DNA from 2 places in the Streptomyces sp. CA-142005 genome. Region 2 is predicted to be linked to the other one. Evidence: riboswitches for the same ligand, from Rfam matches in the RefSeq annotation. Region 2 holds a riboswitch; the other holds the start of a gene.
The links. Region 2 has a riboswitch for glycine ahead of gcvT (glycine cleavage system aminomethyltransferase GcvT). Riboswitches for the same ligand answer to the same signal wherever they lie in the genome.
Positions count from the first base shown of each region.

Region 1: linked by a shared signal. The riboswitch ahead of gcvP (aminomethyl-transferring glycine dehydrogenase) and the one ahead of gcvT (glycine cleavage system aminomethyltransferase GcvT) in region 2 are both predicted to bind glycine.

Region 1 covers NZ_CP192078.1:2,216,184-2,219,580, reverse strand. The annotation lists gene ACQPXS_RS10655 (DNA polymerase IV) at 1-742, shown strand, start outside; gene ACQPXS_RS10650 (PRC-barrel domain-containing protein) at 664-1,035, opposite strand; glycine riboswitch at 1,155-1,249, shown strand; gene gcvP (aminomethyl-transferring glycine dehydrogenase) at 1,422-3,397, shown strand, end outside.
Region 2 covers NZ_CP192078.1:6,753,154-6,756,550, reverse strand. The annotation lists gene ACQPXS_RS31610 (enhanced serine sensitivity protein SseB) at 4-795, opposite strand; gene ACQPXS_RS31605 (AAA family ATPase) at 862-1,521, opposite strand; glycine riboswitch at 1,684-1,781, shown strand; glycine riboswitch at 1,782-1,894, shown strand; gene gcvT (glycine cleavage system aminomethyltransferase GcvT) at 1,939-3,057, shown strand; gene gcvH (glycine cleavage system protein GcvH) at 3,166-3,397, shown strand, end outside.

The DNA of each region.
Region 1 (3,397 bases), 4.5 Mb from region 2:
CGACGAGCGGCCCGTGGTGGCCGAGCGCGAGGCGAAGTCGGTGTCGGTCGAGGACACCTACGACGTGGACATCCATGACCGGCTCCGGATCGGGCTGGAGGTGCAGCGGCTCGCCGACCGGTGTGTGGGGCGGCTGCGCGGGGCCGGGCTGTCGGGGCGGACGATCGTGCTGAAGGTGCGCCGGTACGACTTCTCGACCCTGACCCGCTCCGAGACGCTCAGAGGGCCCACGGACGATCCCGCGGTCGTGCGCGAGGCGGCCGCGCGGCTGCTGGACTCCGTGGACACCACGGGTGGGGTACGGCTGCTGGGCGTGGGTGTCTCCGGGCTCGCCGACTACACCCAGGAGGACCTGTTCGCGCAGGCCATGCCGTCACCTCCGGCGGAGGAGCCGGAGAGGAGTGAGACGGAGTCCGTTCTGGAGCGGCCGGAGCCGGTTGAACGTCACTGGCGGGCAGGCCAGGACGTAAGGCATGCGGAGTACGGCCACGGGTGGGTGCAGGGGAGTGGGCTGGGGCGGGTCACCGTGCGGTTCGAGACGCCGCAGTCCGCTCCGGGGCGGGTGCGGACGTTCTCTGTCGATGATCCCGCGCTGGAGTCCGCTGATCCGTTGCCGTTGGTCTCGGATCCTTCCCACCCGCCCGACCCGGACCCCGGAGAAGGTCACGTCTCCTCTGAACCCGCCAGCTTGCCGAAGTCGTGGTCCGGGGCCGCGGAAGGTGATGCCACGTCCAGGCCGTAGTGGTGGTACAGCTGCAGCTCCTGCTCGGGGGAGAGATGGCGGCCCACGCCGAAGTCGGGGGCGTCCTTGATCAGAGCGCGGTCGAACGGGACGTGGAGGGAGCCCTCGATCAGCTCGCTCGGTTCCAGGGGGACGAAGGCGTCGCGGGAGAACAGGCCGGTGCGTATCGCCGCCCACTCGGGTACGCCGGTCGCGTCGTCGAGGTACACCTCGTCGATGGTGCCGATCTTGGTGCCGTTGCGGTCGAACGCCTTGCGGCCGATCAGGTTGCGCGGATCGATCTCGGTCTGCACGGTCCCTCTCCCTCCACGTGGTCGCAACTCATCCGTAAGCACTACGAAAGAGCAGATTCAGGGAGGCGGCCACTCGAGGGCTCGCGCGCCGGCCTCGCTGGTAGGCTGACAGCGGCTGCTGACCCCGTGCGGGAGAGTCCTCCGACCACCTCGGAGGCGCCGAAGGAGCAAATCCTCCCCGGAATCTCTCAGGCTCACGTACCGCACGGACGAGGTCACTCTGGAAAGCAGGGCGGGTGTCGACGGCTTCCGCTCTCACCGACGGTGAAAACCGGGACTTCAAGGCCCCGGTGAAGCTCTCAGGTTGAGATGACAGAGGGGGAGGCCGTCCGGGCACCCGCGCCGTGGTGCCCTCGAAGGTCGCGTCAGACCAGGAGGCCTCCGCAATGACCGCCCATCGTATTCCGCTCTCGGAGCTCGAAGCGGGCATCCCGTTCGAGCAGCGCCACATCGGGCCCGACCAGGAGGCGCGGGCCAAGATGCTCGCGCACGTCGGCTACGGCTCGCTGGACGAGCTGACCGCCGCGGCGGTCCCGGATGTGATCAAGAACGCCGACGCCCTGGATCTGCCGGGCGCCCGCACCGAGGCCGAGGTGCTCGCCGAGCTGCGCTCGCTCGCCGACCGCAACCAGGTCCTCGACTCCATGATCGGCCTCGGCTACTACGGCACCTTCACCCCGCCGGTGATCCTGCGCAACGTCATGGAGAACCCGGCCTGGTACACGGCCTACACCCCGTACCAGCCGGAGATCTCCCAGGGCCGCCTCGAAGCGCTGCTGAACTTCCAGACGATGGTCGCCGACCTCACCGGGCTGCCCACCTCCGGCGCCTCCCTGCTGGACGAGGGCACCGCGGCCGCCGAGGCCATGGCGCTGTCCCGGCGCATGGGCAGGAACAAGAAGGGCCTGTTCCTCATCGACGCGGACGCGCTGCCGCAGACCATCGCCGTCATCCAGACCCGCGCCGAGCCGACCGGTGTCGAGGTGGTCGTCGCCGACCTCAGCGAGGGCATCCCGGCCGACATCGCCGCGCGTGAGATCAACGGCGTGCTGATCCAGTACCCGGGCGCCTCCGGTGCCGTACGCGACATCAAGCCGGTCATCGACCAGGCGCACGAGCTCGGCGCGCTCGTCACCGTCGCCGCCGACCTGCTCGCGCTGACCCTGCTGACCTCGCCGGGCGAGCTGGGCGCGGACATCGCCGTCGGCACCACCCAGCGCTTCGGTGTGCCGATGGGCTTCGGCGGCCCGCACGCCGGCTACATGGCGGTGCACGAGAAGTTCGCGCGCAGCCTGCCCGGCCGTCTCGTGGGCGTCTCCGTCGACGCCGACGGCAACAGGGCCTACCGGCTCGCGCTGCAGACCCGCGAGCAGCACATCCGCCGGGAGAAGGCGACCAGCAACATCTGCACCGCGCAGGTGCTGCTCGCCGTGATGGCCGGCATGTACGCCGTCTACCACGGCCCCGAGGGCCTGCAGACCATCGCCCGGCGGACGCACCGGTACGCCACGATCCTCGCCGCGGGCCTGAAGGCCGGCGGTGTCGAGATCGTGCACGGCGCGTTCTTCGACACCCTCACCGCGCGGGTGCCCGGCAAGGCCGCCGAGGTCGTCGCCGCCGCCCGGGAGCACGGCGTCAACCTGCACCTGGTCGACGCCGACCAGGTCTCGATCGCCTGCGACGAGACCACCAAGCGGGCCCAGGTCGCCGCCGTGTGGTCCGCCTTCGGCGTCGAGGGCGACATCGAGGCGCTGGAGGCGACGGCCGAGGACACCCTGCCCGAGGAGCTGCTGCGCACCGACACGTACCTCACCCACCCGGTCTTCCACCAGCACCGGTCCGAGACGGCGATGCTGCGCTACCTGCGCCGGCTGGCCGACCGCGACTACGCGCTCGACCGCGGCATGATCCCGCTGGGCTCCTGCACCATGAAGCTCAACGCGACCACCGAGATGGAGCCGGTCACCTGGCCGGAGTTCGGCCAGCTGCACCCCTTCGCCCCGGCCGGGCAGGCCGAGGGCTACCTCACGCTCATCCGCGAGCTGGAGGAACGTCTCGCCGAGGTCACCGGCTATGACAAGGTCTCCCTGCAGCCGAACGCCGGTTCGCAGGGCGAGCTGGCCGGTCTGCTCGCCGTGCGCGGCTACCACCGCGCCAACGGGGACGAGCAGCGCACCGTCTGCCTGATCCCGTCCTCCGCGCACGGCACCAACGCCGCCAGCGCCGTGATGGCCGGCATGAAGGTCGTCGTTGTCAAGACCGCCGAGGACGGCGAGATCGACGTCGCGGACCTGCGCGCCAAGATCGAGCAGTACCGTGACGAGCTGGCGGTGCTGATGATCACCTACCCCTCCACGCACGG
Region 2 (3,397 bases):
GTTTCAGTGGCCGTACTGATAGAAGGGGCGGACGTTCGCCTTCAGCCACTCGGCCACCGGGTCGTCCGTCACGTCCAGAAGGACCAGGTTGACCGGCCACTGCACCGGGATCTTTCCGAGAGCTTTGCCGAGGGCCTGCAGGGGGAGGCTGCGCAGGTCGCCCTCCCACTGGGAGAGCTCGACGCCCACGAACATGACCGGGTCGTCCGTCTCGATGGCGGCCAGGCAGCGGCGGGCGGTGCGGACCACGCCGGTCCCGGCGAACTCGGCGGACGCGGCGGAGAGGAAGTCGACCGGGTCGTCCTGCCAGTCGGGCTCGAAGAGGCGGACCCGGGCGCCGGTGTTCGGGCCGTCCAGCGGGGTACGGCCGATCCGGCACAGCTCGGCCACCGCCGCGGGCGGGAGCGGGATGCCGACCAGCGCGTCGGGGTTCACCGCGAGGCCGATCTGCGGGGGCAGGCCGCGGGCGAACTCCACGGCGGGGGCGATGGTGTACGGCATGTGGGGGCCGGCCGCCTGGCGCAGCTGCTCCTCGGAGCTGAACACCGGGACGTACGCCTGGCCCTCGATGTCCAGCGAGGGCAGGTCGAGCGGGCCGCTGTCCGGACCGCCGCCGTTGGGCAGCGGGATCCAGAGCAGGCTGCGGCCCAGCACCTCGATGATCCGGCCGGCCGCCGCGGGTATGCCGAGGGAGGCCGAGAGCACCTCCTCCAGCTCGTTGCCGGGCCAGCCGCCGTGCGGCTGGGGGTGCGCCTGTGCCGGGAAGTCCGCGGGAATGTCCGCCGGGAAGTCCATCTGCCTACCGCCTGCTGGGAACCACTGCTGTGTCCATGAAGGCTAGCGGGTGGCTGTGACAGGGCCTCACCTTGTGAAGCCTCGTCCCACGAAGGCGATCCGCTGGAGGGCGTCCGCCGCCGGCCGGTCCAGCAGCACCGCCGCGCCGCAGCCCGCGGGCAGCTCACCGCGCTCGACCGCCGCGAGCAGCCGGGCGGTCGTCCGGCGGTGACGGCGGAAGGCGTAGGCCGAGACGCCCCGGCCGCGCTCGCGCTGGCCCTTGCGCGCGGTCTCGGGGGTGACGTCGAGCAGGAGCAGATGGAGGGTGCCGCCCCGGCGGCGGGCCTCGCGGGCGAGCCAGGCGCGCACCCAGGGCTGGGTGCCGCAGTCGTGCACGACGACGCCCTCGCCGGTGCGCAGGGCGCGGCGCAGGCCGGCGTAGTGGGCGAGGCGGACCAGGGGGCGGTAGAGGGCGTAGGGGAGGAGGCGGGGGGCGCGGGCGTCCCAGCGGTCGCGGGTGTCCTGGGAGTCGACGCGGCGGCCGGCGACCGCGCGGTGCATCAGGGTGGACTTGCCGCTGCCGGGCAGGCCGGTGATCACGACCAGGTCGCGGGGGCCGAAGAGCAGGGCGCGCGGGCCGTGGCCGGCCCGGTCGCGCAGGTCCCGGACGACCGCGGCCGGGGCAGGGCGCTGCCCCGGCACCGCGATGCCGGTGGTGACGGTGGCGTACACCGGAGTCCTGTTCACCGTGGTCGTCCTCCCCTGCCTGCTCGGTAATATTCGTTCCCGCCGTACGCAAAGAGAAGGTAATGGAGGATGTCGCCTGCAGGGTCCGGGTCGTGCCACAGGTCGGTTACAAAAGGGCGCTCGCCGTGCAATGATGTGGCCGCCAACTGCATACCGGCCGCTTGAATCCGCGCGGGAGAGTCCCCAGCAGCCTTCGCTGGGGCGCCGAAGGAGCAAGTCCCTCCCTTGAATCTCTCAGGCCCCGTTACCGCGCGGGCGAGGCACATCTGAAAAGCGGGCCGCTGCGTCAGTGGCTCCACCCAAGGTGCAAGCCGTGATCGTCCCGGTGGCGGTCGTGGCGAACCTCTCAGGTTCCGATGACAGATGGGGAGGAACGTTCCTCGCCCGTCCCGCTGCGTCCTGGGAGACGACCGACCGATGAGCAGTACCGAACTCCGTCACACCGCGCTCGATGCCGTGCATCGCTCGCTCGGTGCGACGATGACCGACTTCGCCGGCTGGGACATGCCGCTGCGCTACGGCTCCGAGCGCGACGAGCACCTCGCCGTGCGGACGAAGGCGGGTCTCTTCGACCTCTCCCACATGGGCGAGATCACCGTCACCGGCGCGGAGGCCGCCGCCCTCCTCGACTACGCCCTGGTCGGCAACATCGCCACCGTCGGCGTGGGCCGCGCCCGCTACACCATGATCTGCCAGGCCGACGGCGGCATCCTGGACGACCTGATCGTCTACCGGCTCGCCGAGACCGAGTACATGGTCGTCGCCAACGCCTCCAACGCCCAGGTGGTGCTGGACGCGCTGACCGAGCGCGCCGCCGGCTTCGACGCCGAGGTGCGCGACGACCGGGACGCCTACGCGCTGATCGCCGTCCAGGGCCCGGAGTCCCCCGGCATCCTGAAGTCCCTCACCGACGCCGACCTGGACGGCCTGAAGTACTACGCCGGCCTGCCCGGCACGGTCGCCGGCGTCCCGGCCCTGATCGCCCGCACCGGATACACCGGCGAGGACGGCTTCGAGCTGTTCGTGAAGCCCGAGCACGCGGTCGAGCTGTGGCAGGCGCTGACCAAGGCCGGCGAGGGCGCAGGCCTGGTCCCGTGCGGCCTGTCCTGCCGGGACACCCTGCGCCTGGAGGCGGGCATGCCGCTGTACGGGCACGAGCTGACCACCTCGCTCACCCCCTTCGACGCCGGGCTCGGCCGGGTGGTGAAGTTCGAGAAGGAAGGCGACTTCGTCGGGCGCGAGGCGCTCACCGAGGCCGCCGCCAGGGCCGAGCAGAACCCGCCGCGCGTCCTCGTCGGCCTGATCGCCGAGGGCCGCCGGGTGCCGCGTGCCGGGTACGCCGTCGTCGCCGGCGGCGAGGTGATCGGCGAGGTCACCTCCGGCGCCCCCTCCCCCACCCTGGGCAAGCCGATCGCCATGGCCTACGTCGACGCGGCGCACGCGGCGCCGGGCACCGAGGGCGTCGGCGTGGACATCCGGGGCAGCCATGAGCCGTACGAGGTCGTGGCGCTGCCGTTCTACAAGCGCCAGAAGTAGACACTGGGCGCGGTCACTGTGTGACCCCGCGCACGTTTCCGCTGCTCACAGCGGCTTCCGCAGTCCCCCCTTCATCAGCACTCCCGCGCGTACAGGAGAATTCAGGCCATGAGCAACCCCCAGCAGCTGCGCTACAGCAAGGAGCACGAGTGGCTGTCGGCCGCCGAGGACGGCGTCTCGACGGTCGGCATCACCGAGTTCGCGGCCAACGCGCTCGGCGATGTCGTCTACGCCCAGCTCCCCGAGGTCGGCTCCACGGTGACCGCGGGCGAGACCTGCGGCGAGCTGGAGTCCACCAAGTCGGTCTCCGACCTGTACTCGCCGGTCACCGGTGAGGTCA